3 regions of the Paenibacillus sp. FSL R10-2771 genome follow, and region 1 is predicted to be linked to each of the others. Evidence: riboswitches for the same ligand, from Rfam matches in the RefSeq annotation. Region 1 holds a riboswitch; each other region holds the start of a gene.
The links. A riboswitch is a leader RNA that binds a small molecule or an ion and turns the genes downstream of it on or off. The one in region 1 is predicted to bind cyclic di-AMP.
Positions count from the first base shown of each region.

Region 2: it holds a riboswitch for cyclic di-AMP, as region 1 does, so the genes downstream of both, NSU14_RS12825 (APC family permease) here and NSU14_RS22410 (hypothetical protein) in region 1, are expected to answer to the same signal.
Region 3: it holds a riboswitch for cyclic di-AMP, as region 1 does, so the genes downstream of both, NSU14_RS13790 (alpha/beta fold hydrolase) here and NSU14_RS22410 (hypothetical protein) in region 1, are expected to answer to the same signal.

Region 1 covers NZ_JBBOBM010000001.1:5,247,686-5,253,985, forward strand. Annotated here, with positions in the region: gene NSU14_RS22395 (endo-1,4-beta-xylanase) at 1-732, opposite strand, end outside; gene NSU14_RS22400 (MATE family efflux transporter) at 1,380-2,765, opposite strand; gene NSU14_RS22405 (flotillin family protein) at 2,944-4,365, opposite strand; gene NSU14_RS22410 (hypothetical protein) at 4,388-4,906, opposite strand; cyclic di-AMP (ydaO/yuaA leader) riboswitch at 5,091-5,277, opposite strand; gene NSU14_RS22415 (glycoside hydrolase family 88/105 protein) at 5,550-6,300, opposite strand, start outside.
Region 2 covers NZ_JBBOBM010000001.1:2,939,565-2,945,864, forward strand. Annotated here, with positions in the region: gene NSU14_RS12815 (DsbA family protein) at 31-807, shown strand; gene NSU14_RS12820 (disulfide oxidoreductase) at 804-1,238, shown strand; cyclic di-AMP (ydaO/yuaA leader) riboswitch at 1,465-1,624, shown strand; gene NSU14_RS12825 (APC family permease) at 1,753-3,570, shown strand; gene NSU14_RS12830 (iron-hydroxamate ABC transporter substrate-binding protein) at 3,769-4,791, shown strand; gene NSU14_RS12835 (FecCD family ABC transporter permease) at 5,012-6,070, shown strand; gene NSU14_RS12840 (FecCD family ABC transporter permease) at 6,082-6,300, shown strand, end outside.
Region 3 covers NZ_JBBOBM010000001.1:3,205,208-3,211,507, forward strand. Annotated here, with positions in the region: gene NSU14_RS13775 (RCC1 domain-containing protein) at 75-926, opposite strand; gene NSU14_RS13780 (MATE family efflux transporter) at 1,020-2,372, opposite strand; gene NSU14_RS13785 (MarR family winged helix-turn-helix transcriptional regulator) at 2,615-3,301, opposite strand; gene NSU14_RS13790 (alpha/beta fold hydrolase) at 3,415-4,224, opposite strand; cyclic di-AMP (ydaO/yuaA leader) riboswitch at 4,232-4,364, opposite strand; gene NSU14_RS13795 (extracellular solute-binding protein) at 4,545-5,855, opposite strand; gene NSU14_RS13800 (carbohydrate ABC transporter permease) at 5,922-6,300, opposite strand, start outside.

The DNA.
Region 1 (6,300 bases):
CTTCAGCGCGTAGGAACCATCAGCCGTATGATTCTCTTCACCGGTTACAGTAAGCAGCTCGGTTCCCGCTCTGCCGGTGAAGCCGCCTGCCGTCTGGTCTTCAAAGGTGATCGTATTGAATGGTAAAGCCGGGTCCCGGACAGGTTCTTCCCCGCCGCCTGGAGTGCCCTCTTCAGTGAACAGAATATCTCCAAGATAAAATGGCACTGCGGCCCCGGCCTCGTTAGAATTGATGCGCAAGCCATAATCCTTCTTGTCGGGGTCCACGGCACCGGTATCCACAGTGAATGTTTTCTTCAGTGTGACTGATTGGCCTGCCACATAGGGTACTGCCGTATAATTCCCATAGCTTTTCACCGTCTGGAGCGCCGCCGCCGCATCGTCCGGGACCGCTACATTAGCGTCAACGTAGACGACAGCAGTGACGGTGTATGTGTGCCCGTTCTTGAGGCCGACATCCGAGAATTTGAAATCAACCGCATCCCAGTTATTTACCCGGTTGTTTACGTATAACGCTGCTCCATCGGCATTTCCGTCAAAAGGAACTCCCGTGACTGCACTGAGGCTGGCGCCTCCGGATTGGACTGCCTTGCCTGTGCCGCCCGCAAAGCTTTCGTGGTATACCTTGGCCGGGGCCTCTGCTGCCTGAGCAGCCGGAATATACCCGCCTGCCGGAAGAAGCAGGACGGCTGCAAGTAATACGAGAGAGACTTGCTTGATTATTCGCTTCATGTATTGCACTCCTCTGTATGAATTTGGGTTTCTTTTGAGTTAAGCGCTTACAGTTATGTGAAAGCTGCCCCCCTTCTCAACCCAAATCGTAGCATAATGCAAAAAAAGCGTCTTACCCGAAACTAAAGATTGTACCGTGCTTTTTATAGTTCATTTCACTGGAGTGTCAGAACTAAGAAGCACCTGTCTGCCACTTTATAAGCCGGATGCTATAGAGGCCGGATTAATAGCAGTTGGATTTACTACACTTGCTGATGAGCGAATGTCCCCCTGCTTAATCAGCAGTTGAATAAACAGCACTTAAATCACTCCATTTCATCCAAAGTAGTGAAAACTACCCCTATTAGATGTTGTTTTTCCACTTGCTTCCGCACATCGCTCAGAAATTGACGAATTAAGATACGTTTTTCCACTTGCTGGCCTGAAGAAGCCACTCCTCACTCCTACCGGAGAACACTTGGACAGCCCGACGCGGCTCGACATCATATCGCGCCAGCCTTCACTTCATTACACCACGTGCAGGGAATCTGCACGCGATACAAAAAACGCAGAGCAGCGCCACTTAATAACGGGCAACGCTGCTCTGTTGTCTTACATTTATGGGAAAACTACTTACGGGACAGCCTTTAGATCAGCAGCCACAGCGTTCATATCAGCTTATGCGCAAACCATTTGTCGCCTCTGAAGCGCCATAGAAACACAAATCCCCGGACGGCCCACTCGCAGTTCATCGCCAGCCAGACCCCCAGCACACCGTAGCCTAGGACGATCCCGAGAATGTAACCGAATACGACCCGGAACAGCCACATCGACAGCATGGAGGTGATAGAGGTGAAGCGGGAATCCCCCGCTGCCCGCAGCGCGGACGGCAGAATGAAGCTGACCGCCCACAGCGGAATCTGGGCAATAGCATTCACCAGCAGGACTACAAACAAGTCGTCAATGATCTCAGGAGGCGGAGAGAAGATTGACACCAGCGGATGGAACAGCGGCATCAGGAGCAGGGCGACCAAGGCATACGAGGCTGAACCGATCCAGAGGAAGGACTTGATGAATTTTCTGGCATCTGCCACATCCCCCCGCCCGATGCTTTGGCCGACCACCGTCACGATCGTCAGAGACAACGCACTGGCCGGTATCTGAAACACCATCGCCAGCGAGCCGGCAATAGCATTGGTCGCAATCGCATAGGTGCCCATACTAACAATAAAAATCTGGGTCAGCAGCTTGCCGCCATTGAAGAACATCTGCTCAGCTGCAAATGGAACGCCGATGAACATAATTCTGCGCAGCATAGAGACCGGAACATGGAACAGGTCGCGGACCCGCACACGCAGTACCGTGTCAATCTTGAACAGGTACACCAGGGCAAAGATCATGCCCGCATACCGCGCAATATTGACCGCCAGCGTCATCCCCAGCACACCCATGTGCAGCAGGTTAATGAAGACTACGTTCAGGAGTACGTACAGCAGATTCATGATCAGCGACAGCATCAGCGAAGCCCGCGTCCTGCCGACGCCGCGCAGCGCACCGCACACCGCCTGAACCACGGCGATCCCCAGATAAGAAATACTGCTGCCGATCATGTAGATCCGGGCATTATCCAGCACATCGGCGGAAGCTGTTCCGAACAGCAGGTTCAGTATCGGCGTGTGGAAGCCCATGAGCAGAAGTCCGATTCCCACGGCGATCAGCGATACCGAGGTAACCGAACCCGCCGTAGCCTGGGATACCATCCGGTCGTTGCCGCTGCCTTTGTACTGCGCAACGACCACTGTCCCGCCGGTAGCAATGGCAACGAATACGTTGATCAGGAATATATTCAGTGAATCTACCATATTCACCGCACTGACCGCCGCCATGCCGGATGAGCTGATCATCGCAGTGTTTACCAGATTAAGCCCGATGATGAAAGCCTGGTCAATCAGGATCGGAATAAATAAAGCTACAATTTGCCGGTAATCCATCCCTTCCCCGGAAAGGTACTTCTCCAGCCATTTTTTGGCCGGCAGTCGAGCCTGAAGCTGCATAAATATATCACATTCTTTTCTGTAGAATAATTGCGAGCAGACAGTACATTCCTTCCAGTTTACTACAAATCCAGCTTCACGTCTGTGACCAGTGAGAAAAACCGGCACACAAAAAAGCAATAAATCCGCAATTCTCCATTAACGAAAGAACGGCGGCTTTATTGCTGCTGTATATGAATTACTGCTCTTTATCCCGGCCAAGCAGTCCGCTGAGCGCTTCGGTCACATTCATACCGGTAAGCGTCTGGGTCAACTCAGGAACCTGGGCCATTATTTTGGCAATATCACCGGTAATTTTGTTCACGCCTGAGGTAGCTCCATCCTGGGAAATCACTGTAATCTTATCCACCTTGGCGAGCGGGGAAGCAATTTTCTCAGCCAGCTCCGGCAGGATTTTCAGGAATTCCACGGTAAGCGCAGCTTGTGTGAACTGTTTGTACGCTTCGGCTTTCTTCTCCAAGGCTCCCGCTTCCGCCGCTCCGGCCAGCTGGACAATCTCCGCATTCGCTCTCCCTTTCGCCAGCTCAGCTTCCGCCGTGGCCAGTCCGCGCTTGGTCGTTGTCGCTGCCTCGGCTTCCGCCTCAAGAATCTGCCGCTGCTTGGCGGCTTCCGCTCTCATGACCGTAGCCTGGTTCTCCGCCTGGGCAGGCTTGATCACCGTTGCCTCCAGCTCCCGCTGTCTCAGCTCGACTTCAATTTCCCGGACTGTGCGGTTGGCCTCCGCTTCCATCTGCGTGATTTTGACCTGTTCGGTAACGAGCGATTGCTTAATTTTGTTCTGCTGCAATTCATACGCAAGATCCGCCTGTGCCTTCTTCACTTCTGTCTCCAGCTTGAAATCCGCCTGCTTGATGTTCAGTTCCTTCTCAAACAGGGATTCCTTCGCGCGGGCGGCGGTTCCCGCTTCAATGGTGGCCTGATGCGCATTGGCTTTGGCAATGGAGGATTCCTTCTCCGCCTCGGCCTGCTTGATCTGAATGTCGCGTTCCGCTTCCGCCTTGGCAATGCTGGCATCGCGGCGGATGCGCTCAATTTCCGGAACCCCCATATTGTCGATATACCCTTTGTCATCCGTAATTTTCTTGATGGTGAAGCTGACGACCTCAAGCCCCATCTTGTCGAGGTCCTCCGAGCAGGTCTCCCTCATCTTGCTGTTGATTTCATCAGGCGTCTTTAGGATGGATTCCACCGTCAATTGCCCGATTAAGCCGCGCAGGTGGCCCTCCACCGAATGCAGGATAATCGTCTCGCGGTCTTCTTCCGGCCGGTCGATGAACTGCTCACTGGCCGTCAGAATAGCGGTGGGATCGCTTTTGATTTTTATCTGGGCGACCGCCTCCAGGTTGAGCTTGATGCCCTGCCGGGAGAACATCGCCTGCGCCGGAATGACATCGAAGCTCATCAGCATCATCGAGATGGTCTTATTGTTCTGGAAGCCGGGGATGACGAACGTACCGCCGCCCTGCACCACTCTTTTACCGCCGAGACCGTATACAATCATCGCCTGATTGGGCGGGACTTTTTTATAAGCGGTCACGATACTGAACAAAGCCAGCAGAATAACAACAACAATGCCCGAGATTAAATAAAGAATAACCATTTGGTCCGACACTCCCCGTCATTTATAATTCTCCGAATTCCCTCTCGAAGAGGGTTACTTCCGCCATTCCCTTATCCACCTTCAAAATAATCACCCTGTCGCCCCTCACAAGCTGCTGGCCGCTTGCTGCCCTCACTCCAATGGAGCGCATCGTTCCGTGCAGCACATATTTCATTTCCCCGGCTGTCCCATCTGCTGCAGGTACACTGATGTATCCAAGCTGCCCTGCCTGCTCATAATCCAATTCATTCATGCTGCTGTCATACCGGGTCATCACCCGGGCCAACACTGCATACATCAGACAACCTGTCAGCAAGGCAATCATGGTGCAGATCAGCACTACTGCATGCACGCCCATTCCGCTGAAGCGGATAAGCACATAACCGGAGCCGCCCCAGACTGTGACAAACACCATCAGCGGGAGTATAGGCACAAAGCCCGGCCCCCCGGCGTCACCGCCCCCCGCATGCAGATGACCCGTCAGGCCATGTCCGTGAAGTCCGCCGCTGAGGAGCAGGAGCAGTCCGACCCAGAAGCACACGATAAATATAGTTAAGATAACGATCACCTCCTTAGGCAGTTCAGATCACATTATAAATAGACTTTTACCGTTGTTATATGAATTGTTATTTTTGATTCAGACCGTCTCCCCCTGCTGCCTGCACAGCAAAAAGACCACAGCAGCAGCAGGGCTCTCCGTGGTCGGTTAATCGATCATGGCGCTCATCCTCTCTCTTCGAGGCTTACGGGGTTAGCTGACGGATTCGGGCAGCGAGATTGCCCTACCTTGCCGGAGCACCGTTACAGCATGCAGCAAGGATTCACCCCAGGCGTGCGGCCGCTATCTGTGCAAAAGCCGTAATCACCGTTGGTTCCCCCGTTCCCATTACTGGAATTCAGCCATTTGAGAACAGTTAAATTTCATTCGGTTGTTGATTTGAATCTTACGCCTGCAGCCATTTAATGTAAAACGCTACGGTTGACAAAAGAAGCCAAAAATGCCGTCCCTGCATGAATGAAGGCGCATTCTTTGCTTTCGCTCTTAAGCGGCCGATGATTTACTCCTTCTTGCTCCGATTCTCTGGAGCAGTGCTGTTCCATAGCAAAGAGGCTGTCTAGTAAGCAGTGAATCCGCTTGCTAGACAGCCCCGGCCGGCAAATATTATCAATACAGTATAATTTCATTATCGTTTCTGTGCTTCCAGCTCCCGCATAAGCTCCAGCGCTTCAATACCGGCCAGCAGTACTATGCCAATTCCGTGAGTATCGTTGAGCTGCCAGGTGAGCTGCTCCTTGTAATAGAGCTTATTGAAGGAGTAGCCTGATCCCCGGCAGACGCCGTAGACATTCCCCTGCTTGTCGATGCAGTATTCGGCAAGGGCGTGCCAGCCGCGTATTGCTGCAGCGGCGTAGGGTTGCGGCTTGAGCAGCCAGCCTCTGCGTACCCCTCTCGCGAAGGCATACACGAACATTGAAGAGCAGGATGCCTCCGCATAGGTTTCAGCATCCGTCAGAACTTGATGCCATAGCCCTGCTGCATCCTGTAGCCGCAGATACCCTTCACACAGCTCCCGGAAATAATCCAGCAGCTCCGGCTGCTGCGGGTGCTGCTCCGGCAGAATCTCCAGCAGCTCGGTCAGTGAGAACAGCACCCAGCCGTTGCCTCTGCCCCAAGGCACACCGTTCGGCTTGCCGAATTTATAGTCATAGACATGGTGCATAATGCCAAGCTCCGGCTGGAACAGCCGCGCGCGGTAATGCAGAAACTGGGCCACGGCGTCATCCAGATAGGCAGCATTGCCGGTCAGCTGATAGTACCGGACCAGAAAAGGGGTGCTCATATACAAATCATCACACCACATTGTTCCCTGCATGAAATCGGTCGTGCCCCGGGTGCGGTAGAGCGCACCCGCCTCGTCACGGGACTGTGTCCCT
Region 2 (6,300 bases), 2.3 Mb from region 1:
AAGTAACTTATCTTTTATCACGACAGTCCTATGGACAGAAAGGAACTCTCTTTGAGCAAACCGAATAAGAACAATGTCGCGCTTCCCCAGATGAGCAAGCAGGAGAAACGCCGGGCAGAGCAGGAACAGCAGAAGCAGAAAACGAGAATTCTGATCGTGAGTACAGTGGCATTAGTCGTAATTATTTTTGTAGGATTATTCATGCTGGCCTCGAAGGACGGCTCAACCACAGGATCTGCTGCGGCTCCCGTTGACTTCAATTACAGTGAAATGGCACGGCTGGGCAAAGAAGATGCTCCAGTCAAAATCGTTGAATTCGGCGATTACAAATGTCCGGCTTGCGCCCAGTTCACCGGGGTGATTAAACCGCAAATCGTTCAGGAGTATGTCAATCAGGATAAAGCAGCCTTTTACTTCGTCAACCTGGCCTTTATTGGTACGGATTCGAGAACAGCCTCACTCGCGGCACTCTCCGTATACCATCAGAATCAAGAGGCTTTCTGGAAATTCTTCGATGCCATCTATGCTAACCAGGGTGAAGAAAAGGTGGAGTGGGCAACACCGGACTTCCTGGTAAGTCTGGCACAGCAATTAGAACTGCCCATTGACTTCGACCTGCTGCGTAAGGATATTGAAGACAAGACCTACGAAAGCGAATTGGAGAGAGATATCCAGCTTGGCACTGACACCGGCATAACCAACACGCCGTCATTGTTTGTCAATGGAGTCAAAGTGAATGAACCTTTTAATATGGAGGAAATCGATGCTCAAATCCAGGTAGCTGCGGAAGCTGTGGCTGGACAATGAATAAATTCTCTGCATTCTGCCGCCGGAATTGTCTCTACTTGGCCTGGTTCGTCTCGGTTGTTGCTGTAGCAGGCAGTCTGTATCTCAGTGAAGTGCTGAAATATGAGCCCTGCAAGCTATGCTGGTTTCAGCGGATATTTATGTACCCGCAGCTGATTTTGCTCGGAATCGCCACTTACCGGGGGGATAAGCGCATTATCCCGTATGTCCTTCCCTTAAGTTTGATTGGCGGAAGCATTTCGATCTATCATTACGCAGAGCAGAAAATTCCGGCACTCAGCAAGGTGCTTCCATGTACAATCGGTGTGCCGTGCAACACGGATTATCTGAATTATTTCGGATTCATCACCATCCCGCTGCTGGCACTCATTGCGTTCGCATTAATCACAATTCTGCTATGGACAGGGCGTAAAGAGGATGCAGGTGAGTAAGAAGCCGTCAGGCAGAATGAAGAGTAACTATTTCCCTTAAATTAAGTGTAAATTATTATGCAGAAACGCTGTAAAATCACGCGATAAAGGGATAATGAAAGAGAATGAAAGATCAAGACATACCGGATCATGGATTTGGTTGTTTTGGTTGTTTTTCATTCTTTTTTCATTTGTTTCAACGCTTTACGGAAGAGGCATTGTAGATTAATATTAGTCCTTGTGAGAAGTTGAATATGCGCTGAATTTTCCGGAAGGAAAAACGGGGGAACCAAACTTGGCCGAGTGCCAACGGGGTGAATCGGAAGCGGGTCAGCAGACTCGAAAACCGTAGGGCTACCACAGCCCGAATCCGCCAGCTAACCTCGTAAGCAATAGTGGGATAATGACCATGCACTCAAGGCATGCGGATCATTTCCGTATGCTTATTTTTGTGCCTGCATTTATGAAATCCACTTATGAAAACAGCGCGCGGTACTGCCGTTTCAACTTAACAAAGAGAGGAACTGTTACTACAATGGTAAGCAAGGTAAAACGACTATTGATCGGGCGTCCGATGAAGTCGAACGAACTCGATCATGAAAAGTTATCCAAGGTGAAAGCACTGGCTGTCCTGTCTTCTGATGCGCTCTCGTCTGTAGCCTACGGAACAGAACAAATCTTAATCGTACTTGTGGCCGCAGGTTTCACAGCTATCTGGTACTCATTGCCAATTGCATTAGCCGTATTGGGCCTGCTGGCCATCTTAATCCTGTCTTATCGGCAGACCATTTTTGCTTATCCGCAAGGCGGGGGCGCCTATATTGTTGCCAAAACCAATCTCGGGGTTCATACCGGCTTGCTTGCCGGCGGCTCTTTGCTGGTGGATTATATTCTTACGGTGGCGGTAAGCGCCTCGGCGGGAACGGATGCGATCACATCAGCGTTCCCGAGTCTTCATAATCATAGTGTACTCATAGCGGTTACTGTCATTCTGCTCTTAACGATTGTCAATCTGCGGGGTGTTACTGAATCTGCTTCATTCATAGCCATTCCGGTATATCTGTTCGTCGTCTCCATCTTTGTACTGATTATCGCGGGAGTCTTCAAGTATGCAACCGGCGGTGCTCATGCCCAGGTTCCTGAGATCGGCTCGGCGGTATCGAACGTCAGTATGTTCCTTCTGCTTAAGGCCTTCAGCTCCGGCTGTTCGGCACTGACCGGGGTAGAAGCGGTCTCCAATGCGATCCCTAACTTCAAAGCACCGGCTGAGAAAAATGCGGCTAAAACGCTGATGCTGATGGGTCTGATTCTCGGGGCTATGTTCACGGGGATTACGCTTTTGGCTTATTGGTACGGTATCATGCCGGACGAGAAAGCAACGGTTGTGTCACAGATTACCGAGTCTACCTTTGGCCGCGGCGGTTTGTACTTCTTCATCCAAGGCATCACCGCAGTAATCTTGTTCCTGGCGGCGAATACAGCGTATTCGGCCTTCCCGCTGCTGGCGTTCATGTTCGCCAAAGACAAATATTTACCCCACGCCTTCATGGTGCGCGGAGACCGGCTGGGATTCTCCAACGGCATTATTTTCCTCGGCGTAATGTCGGCTGTGCTTGTAGCTGCTTTTCACGGAAATACCGAAGGGTTGATTCCATTATACGCCGTTGGGGTATTCATTCCGTTTACCCTTTCACAGCTTGGCATGATGGTCCAGTGGTACAGAACCAAGCCTAAGGGCTGGCAGAGCAAATTCGCTGTGAATACAGTAGGCATGCTCACAACCTTAACCATTACGCTCATCTTCATTATTACTAAATTCTCGAGTGTATGGATGGCCTTCATCTTCCTGCCGCTTGTAATCATCGTGTTCCACCGGATTCACCGCCATTATATGAATATTGCCGATCAGCTGCGTATTTGTCCGGCTACGGATAAACCTTGCATTAAAGGAAGCACAGTGGTTGTACCTGTTGCCGGTGTCACCCGTGCAGTACTGCATTCGATCAGCTATGCGAAGTCATTGACTGAGAATGTAGTGGCTGTATATGTCGGATTCGATGAAGAAGAGATTCACAAAATGGAACAGAAGTGGGAAGAGTGGAACCCTGGGGTGCGCCTGATTGTACTCCGCTCGCGTTACCGCAGCATCATCCGCCCGCTGGTGAAATTCATCGATACGGTGGAGTGGAAAACCGCTTCTACAGACCACATTACTGTACTCATTCCGCAATTTGTTACGAAGCATTGGTGGCAGGCGATTCTGCATAATCAGACCAGCTTGTTCATCCGCTCTTATCTGATGAATCAGAAGGATATCGTTATAGCAACTGTACCGTATCATTTGCACAAATAGACATACCCTTTATATGTAAAACGGCTGTTTCCGCAGGTTGCGGGAATAGCCGTTTTTTGTTATGCGCAGGGTGAGTATAAATGGAATCAGATAATTTAGTTGACATAGAGAATGAGAATCAATATCATCAGTTTATGTGAGGCGAAGGCCGCAATCACCTTTGACCAATAATGAATGTATATACAGGAGGGGTAATTAATGTTTTCGTTCAACCTGCAAAGATCAACAAGCATGAAGCTGGCTATGGCCGGACTCATGACCACGACGTTGTTATTATCCGCATGCGGAAATAACAATGCAGCCAATAACGGAGCTGCGGCAACTACGGCACCTGCAGCAACTGCAGAAGCCACTACTGCACCGGCAGAAACAACAGCTCCAGCGGTAGAGCAAACAGTAACGGATGCCATGGGACATAAAGTCACTGTCCCTGCGAACCCGCAGCGTGTGCTTGCTTCTTATCTGGAAGACTATCTGGTCGCACTTGGCGTGACTCCGGTTGCCCAATGGTCCGTGACAAACGGCACTCAGGATTACCTTGCAGCTGAGCTTAAGGACATTCCAACCATCAGCTATGACCTTCCACTCGAAGCTGTAACCAGCTTCGCACCGGACTTCACTATTGTACAATCGGAAGGTACTGTCCAGAACGGTCTGTATGACCAGCTGAACAAAATTGCACCAACGTATGTAATCGGCGACGAAGTCAGCAAGGACTGGCGCAAATCGCTGCTCAAGATCGGCGAGCTTTTGAACAAAACGCCTGAAGCTGAAGCAGCCATTGCTGCCTATGATCAAAAAGCGGCTGATGCCAAAACAAAAATCTCCGCTGCGATCGGCGATGAGTCCGTTGCCATTCTCTGGCTGGTATCCAAGAACTTCTATATAGTAGATGAAACCCGCAGCAGCGGGGCAGTCCTGTATGGTGATCTTGGCGTGAAGCTTCCGAATCTGGTTACCGAAATTCCTGCTGAGTCCAGAGCAACGTGGAATCCGATATCACTTGAGAAATTGTCTGAGCTGACTGCAGATCATATCATCCTTGTGAACAGTGACGGGGCGGATGCTGCTGAAGTTACGGATGGCGCGATCTGGAAGGGGATTCCGGCTGTTAAGGCGGGGAATGTTCATGAGTTTAGCAGATCAACCAGCTGGCTGTACAGCGGTCCTATAGCTAACTCCAAAACAATTGATGATGCTCTGAGCAGTCTTGTAAAATAAGATGCGTTCAAAATGCCGGTAATCAGCCTCTGCCGGTATAGAGTGTGCAGGTCCTTGTATCCCCGGATACGATGATCTGCACCTTTTTTTAAATGGAGCGATAGATGAGGGCGTTCAGCATAGATTACGCGTTATCTGCTTGTACAAAATTCACATATTTGCGATAATGAGAATGATAATCAATTAGAAGCAAGTAATAATCCTGTTAAGGAGACGGCTTATGGTTTCATCCACACGTTCTAATCTCAATCCTTCTACGGCTGCAGAGGATAAACCCATCAAGTCGCGGCCGTTGGCTGCAGCTACGATACTGCTGCTCGGAATAGCTGTCATCGTCTTCGGGCTGATGTTGTCTGTATCGGTAGGAGCAGCAGATATCCGGCTGGCTACTGTATGGGAAGCTGTTGTCCGCTTCAATCCGGAGCTGGCGCAGCATCAGGTCATCCGGGAGCTGCGAATCCCCCGGGCTTTGTCCGGAGCACTGGTGGGGGCATGTTTTGCTGTTGCCGGCGCGATCATGCAGGGAATGACCCGGAATCCGCTGGCGGATTCGGGGCTGCTGGGACTCAACGCCGGAGCCGGTGTCGGCCTGGCATTGGCTTTCGCCTTTGCGCCTTCGCTGTCTTTCATGTATATCATGATCTACTGCTTCATTGGAGCGGCTGTGGCATCGCTCTTAGTCTTCGGCATCGGTTCGCTGTCCCATAGCGGGCTGACACCGCTACGCCTAACCTTAGCGGGTGCTGCGGTCAGTGCTATGCTGCTGGCGCTCAGCCAAGGCGTCGCCATTCTGTATCACCTCTCCCAGGATATCGCGTTCTGGATGGCAGGCGGGATTGGGGGAGCGAACTGGACACAGCTCAAGATTATGTCCCCCTGGGTTGCAGGTGCGCTTATCGGGTCGCTGGTGCTCTCGCGTTCCATCACGCTGTTAAGCCTGGGAAGGGATGTTGCCGCTGGACTGGGGCAGCGCACACGGCTGGTACAGACCGCAGGGATGATCATTGTGGTCATTCTTGCCGGAGCGGCGGTCTCGACGGTGGGCCCGATTGCTTTTGTCGGATTAATGGTTCCGCATATTACCCGTTATCTGGTGGGGGTGGATTACCGCTGGATCATTCCTTGCTCGGCAGTACTCGGGAGCGTCCTGATCCTCTTTGCCGATATCGCTGCGAGAATGATTAATGCGCCTTATGAAACACCGATAGGTGCCCTGATTGCAGTAATCGGCGTACCGTTCTTCATCTATCTGGCCAGCAAGCGCAAGGGGGAGCTGTAATGAACAGGACCATGTCTGTACCCTCAGTGAAATCGCGCCGCACCAGAGAAGCCGGTATTCTAACGCTGCTTGCTGCACTTATCGTCATTATTTTTATTGTCAGTATGAATACCGGCTTCATGCGCTTATCACCACTTGATGTTCTACATACTCTGCTCGGTGAAGGAACCAAACAGCAGAAGCTGATTCTGTTTGATTTCCGGCTGCCGCGTATAGTGATCTCACTGCTC
Region 3 (6,300 bases), 2.0 Mb from region 1:
GATCATCTTTTATCAACTTTTCCATTGATTACAATGCCCTTATTCGTATGATTTATTCGTATTTCATCCTGCTCTCAATAGTCCTCCAGCTGTCCGAAAGGCCAACTGCTCACCTCGCATTGACCATATGTATCATCACCCGCAGCTATCACCGTGCCATCTGACTTAAGGCCAACGCTATGAGCGCAGCCTGCCGCAACCGCCACGATATCGCGCCAGTCACTTATATTGCATTCGCCGTGTTTATTCCAGCCTTGAGCTTCCACTGTACCGTCTGCCTTAAGACAGATGGTGTGATGACTGCCAGCCGCTATCGCAACGATATCATGCCAGCCGCTTACCTCGCATTGACCTTCATGATTCCGGCCTGCAGCCACCACCGTGCCATCTGCTCTAAGGCCGGCGGTATGAAGATAACCTGCCCCTATCGCCACGATATCGCACCAGCTGCTAACATTGGATTGGCCATACCGGTTATTCCCCGTAATTGTCACCGTGCCGTCCCGTTTCAGTCCGGCGGTATGCCAGTCGCCAGCTGCAACCGCTATAATATCACGCCAGCTGTGTACATCGCATTGACCTTCATTATTCCGGCCAACGGCCACTACCGTGCCATCCGATTGAATGCCAACCGAACGGCGCCAACCCGCAGCAACCGCCACGATACCCTGCCAGCCGCTTACCTCGCATTGATTATGCATATTCCAGCCCACAGCGGCCACCGTACCGTCCGGTCTGAGTCCGAGGGTATGTGAATTCCCTGTATGGGCATTAGCTGCAGCAATTGCCACCATATCCTGCCAGCCGCTTACGTCACATTGACCATATTTATTGTCGCCCGCTGCCATTACTGCCCCATCCGGCCTAAGCAGGACAGTATGACGGTAACCAGCTGCTATGGAAGGCACACGTTCCAACACATTCATGAATCTCGCTCCTTCATTGAAGACTTCGGTATTATTGCGGCTCCCTCTAGAGTATCTATCCTTGGCTGTCTTATCAAGAGCCGAATCCAGATCCTACTGTGCTAAACTCACCAAGTCCGGCTGTAATTTGTTCCGCAGAACATACAGCATGATGGCCCCGACCAGGAACGCCACGACATCGGAAATGACCAGCGACCAGACCACCCCATGGAATCCGTTCATGCGGTTGGCAATGTAGAGCACAGGAATCAGAGTAATTCCTTGAATAACTGACATAATGAAGGCGGCGGTCCCTTGTGCTGTTGCCTGGAAGATCCCCGTGAATAGCGTCGTCATACCTGTAATGAACAAGGACAAGAACGTGACATGCAGAATGTAGCTGCCCATTTCAATTAATTGCGGATCATTGGTGAATAGACCAATTAAGTGGTCAGAGACCAGGTAGACGATAACGCCGAACAAGATGGCTAACGCCAGAATTGTTTTAATGGTGAATTGAATGGTATGCTTCATGCGCAATCGGTTCGCTGCAAAAGAGAACGCAATAAGCGGCACGACGCCCTCACTTAAGCCCATCAGGATTAACTCGGGAAATTGCAGCAATCGTGAGGAAATTCCGAAGCCCGCAATAGCCTGCTCCCCATACTCAACCAGAAAACGGTTAAAGATAAGCGACATGGCACCCATGAAGAGACTCATTACAAAGACGGGAACTCCGATTTTGAATACATTTCTTAGAATGACCTTAGTGGCCTTGAATTGTTTCAGTGAGACTGTTAAGAATCGACTCTTAAATCCTATATGATAGGCGTAATAAGCACTCGCAACCATGTTAGAAATGACCGTGGCAGACGCAACACCGATTACATCCCAGTGGAAGACGAAGATGACCAGCGCATCGAGAATTATATTCACGGCCACACTAAGCAGCATACCAATCATAGATGTTATCGCGGCTCCCTCCGAGCGGACAATACTCTCCAATGTGAAGAATAATACAACGAAGGGTGAGCCAATAAGCATAATGGTGACGTAGTCCTTGGTAAATCCGAAGGAGTCAGGCGTTGCCCCGAGGCCATGTACGATAGAATTAATGAGCGGCAGGCCGACGGCCATCGCGATAAGACCGAGAACCAGGCTGCTGTAAAAGGCGAATGCAGACACATGCTTAACATCAGCCGTATTTTTCTCTCCCAGCAAACGGGAAATGAAGGCACTGCTGCCGACACCAATCAGGTTACCCAGCGCCATAATGACCGCGAATAACGGTAAGGTTAAGGCAAGTGCGGTTAACATGGCAGTGTTATTTAACGTTCCAATGAAAAATGCATTCAGGATGGAATAGATGACACTCATTGACGTTCCAAGCATCATTGGTATTGCGAAGTGCGCTACGGCTTTTGCAACCGGTGCTTTTTCAAAGTAATGGAGGTTTTCTGTATCCATGCGGTTCACCACTTTCTTCCTGTATGTTAGTCTCTATATTAGTTAGAATTCTAACTATAAATTGATTGCGAACTTTGCGCCGCACCAAACAAACCCGTAACAAATGACAATACGGGTCTCGTAAGCGGGTGTTGACTAATCGTCAGTTTCAGACTGTATTTGGTAAAATCTTTATTGCGCTGCCTTTGCCTTCAGTTCTTCGGGAAAGACAGCGCCGCTGCTGCTAATAGGAAATGCTTTACTTACTTGTCATCCGAATCACTGGAGTTGTCCTTCGAGCCGTCTCTACCATCTCTGGAAGGCCAGCCGAAGCCGTTCATGCCGCCGCCTTGACCTTCCCGGCCAAATCCGGGGAATCTTCCGCTAAAGCGTCCGTCATCCATATTTCCCCACATTCTGCTCATTTGTCCGCGCATGGCCATCAGCTTGTCGAATTCCTCTGATCCTATGCGCTCCTTAGCGGCCTCCATCCACATAGCCATTACATCACGGTCTGCATCTGTTCCTAGTTCTTCTTCTAAGGCTGTAATGACGCGGACCAGGTATTCACCGAAGGCTGCCTGTTCTTCTGGAGACAGGACTGAAAATATGCTGCCGCCCTCAACCTCCTGGCCCTCTTCCTCCCGCCCTTTCGGCGTCAGATAAATCAGCATGATGCGTTTATCTGTCTCGGAAGGCTGACGGGTAATATATTCGGCCTTCTCCAGTTTGGCCAGCAATTCATTGAGCGAGGATACACGAATGTCCAGCATATAGGATAAATCCTTCGTGCTGATTCCGTCCTTCATCCGGAGAAACGCCATGATCCTGCCTTGTCCCCGTGACGTATCTGCCATAGGGCCAACAGCGGCGTGGTTCTTCAGATGCTGTCTCTGCAACAGCCATTGCAGCTTGGCGAGCTTGTCGTACAATTCAGCATTCATATTCATTATGAATCCTCCCAGGGATATATTTACGGTACCTGTCAATCAATGTAACGGTACCTGTTGAATTTATTATAACGGTACCTGTTATACTTGTCAAAGATTTTCTACAGGTGCCGTTAATAAATTTTCCGCTGGAAGCATTGCTGGTCTTTCAGGTAATCAAGCAGTAGCCGGTTGAAGTGCTGCGGCTGACATAAATGGCTGGGATACATGGCATCTTCCAGTATTGCCAGCGTGGCGAGCGGATATTTGGCCGCTGTTTGTCTCACCTGCTCCAGAACCCGCTCATTCTGATTGCCTGATACACAAAGAACGGGGACCTGCAGCCTTAGTGCAAACCCGTAGCTGTCCGTATGTCTTAGTGCCAGACGCTGTTTAATCAATTCTGTTGTCCGTTCATGGACAAGCTCTCTTCTCAGAATATGATACGCAGACAGCCATTTGTTATATGTAATGCGCAAAGAACGGATGAACATTTCAGCCGGAAGATAATGGGCGGCCCATGCGCAGATTTGAAAGAGCTCCAGCACTTTGCTGCCTTTGGACGTACAATCTCCTAGGATGTAATTGTCCACCAACACCAGATTAATTACCCGTTCAGGATTCAGATAGGCGAATTTCTGGGCAAGCACAGCACCGCTGGAACAAGCTACGATGACGGCCCGTTCTACGGACAGTCCATCCAATAATCCCTTCAGATCTTCACACTGCGTGTCTACAATCCGGCTGATCTCCACATCCATTTTACCGGATTGCCCATTCCCTCTTAGGTCAAACAAGATCACTTTCGCCCGCTTGCTGAAATACTCCGCCTGAGGCTCGAACAGATGATGTGAAGTCGAATAATCATGAATAAAAACAATGGGCAGACCACTGCCCGACACCTCGTAATAGAGGGTAGTTCCATTGACGTCAATATACGGCATTACCTGTGCATCCTCTCATGTCGCTTACGGAGTTAGCTGCCGGATTCGGGCTTGAAGAGTAGCCCTACTCGATTCCTCGAGATTCACCCCAGAAAACTTGGTTTCCCCGCTTCCATTACGGAACTCAGCGATTACATATATTTTTGCGGATATAGATTAACAGAAACTTCAGTATAGCCCATATTCGTCTATGAATGAATAGCTTAGGTGAATTTGCCCAACACGCGCAGAAACCAGCCGCAGTGAACCCAAAAAGCAGAGCAGCGATTCTCCCGTTACCGGAGACTCACTGCTCTGCTTGCTTTAAACATCATCTATAATCAGCGGTTCAGGATGTCATCCACCTCTTTGGCGAGCGTGTCCAGGCTGTCCTGAATTGGCAGGTTCTCCAGCCAGATATCGTTGATGCGTGTGCCCATCAGATCTTCAATCTCATGGTACGTACCGGTCATCGGACGCATTTTGCTGAATTCCAGCTCATCGGAAGCGACCTTGTAGCCTGGGAAGGCGGCAATGGTCTCTTTCATCAGGTCTGTGTCCAGGGAGGTTAGACGGGTCGGAAGATATCCCGTATTGGCAGAAGCATACGCCGCCTGTTCGGTATCCGACAGCCATTTCATGAATTCAAAAGCGGCTGCTTTCTCATTATCCGTTCCCGTATTCGCCAGATACGTATTCGATCCGCCGACCGGAACGCCCCGTTTGCCGTCTTCTCCGGCAGGAATCATGGATACGCCGAGATCAATTCCACTCTCCGCGGCCATGCCGGCAAACGTTTTGTAGCCGCCGACACTGGAGAAGATCAGCGCTGTGCCCGGATTGGCAATGGAGGCATAGTAGGCATCCTTGTCCGTGACCCCGAGTACTTTGATTAGTCCCTTGGATTCCAGATCCTCAATGAAGGAGATCAGCTTCACTGCGCCTTCACTGTTGATATTGGATTTCGTCTCATCCTCATTGACCACATTAGTATCCGAGTACGAATGCAACAGCGCCTCCATCACCCAGAAGTCATAGTTGAACAGGTACATCGGCGGCTGGCCGGTAGCATCATATGCGGTCTGCAGATAGGCCTCCAGTTCGGCAAAGGTCGCCGGTCCGTTCGTATCCAGCCCTTCTTTAGCGGCGAGCGTCTTGTTTACATACATCACGGGAACACTCCGCATATGGGGAAAGGCATACAGATCCTCGCCCAGATACAGGTTGCCGAGGTCGCCGATTTTGAAATCCGAGGTGTCGAACTTGTCCGTTTCCATGAACGGTTCGAGATTGGCAATAATGTCACTGTCGGCAAAGCCCTTAGTCATCGCCACTTCATCAATAAAAACATTCGGCAGCGTACCCGCTATGGCTGCAGCGTTAATCTTCTGCTGCATTTCCCAGTAATCGCCTTGATATTCAGCATTCACATGGATATTCAGCTCGGCTCCTTTGGTCTCGTTGAACTGGTCCACCAGATTCTGATTTACATCCTCCACGGCGGAGGTCCAGAAGTTCAGCTCGGTAACGGAATCCCCTTTCTCATAGGCCGCTATACTGGATTCGGCTTCGGTGGTGGCACAGCCTGCAAGAACGGTGGTCAGTGCAACAGTGGCGAGCAGCGGAGTTACTCTTTTTCCCCATACCTTCATTATTCGTTTCTCCTCCATGAACTGCTGTATTTGGTATTCAACATGCAAGGCCGCAGGGTATTCCCGCTACTTCACTCCCATGTAGGTGAACGCTTTGATAATCTGCTTGCGTGCAATCAGGAAGACCAGCAGAATCGGCACGATCAGCATCATATTCCCGGCCATCACGATCTGCGGGCTGAGCCCCTCCACATCCTGAAGCTTCTGAATTCCAAGCGGCAAGGTTCGGACAGCATCCGTTGTGGTCCATACGAGCGGGAAAAAGTAACTGTTCCACGTCCCGATGAACGTCAGCAGCGCGAGTGTGGACAAGGTGGGCACAGCGGCAGGCATCATGATCGTGCAGATGATTTTGAACTCACTGGCATTATCCAGACGGGCTGCCTCCAGCTGGGAATCCGGCACCTGCATGAAGGTCTGCCGCAGCATGAAGATGGCCGTACCG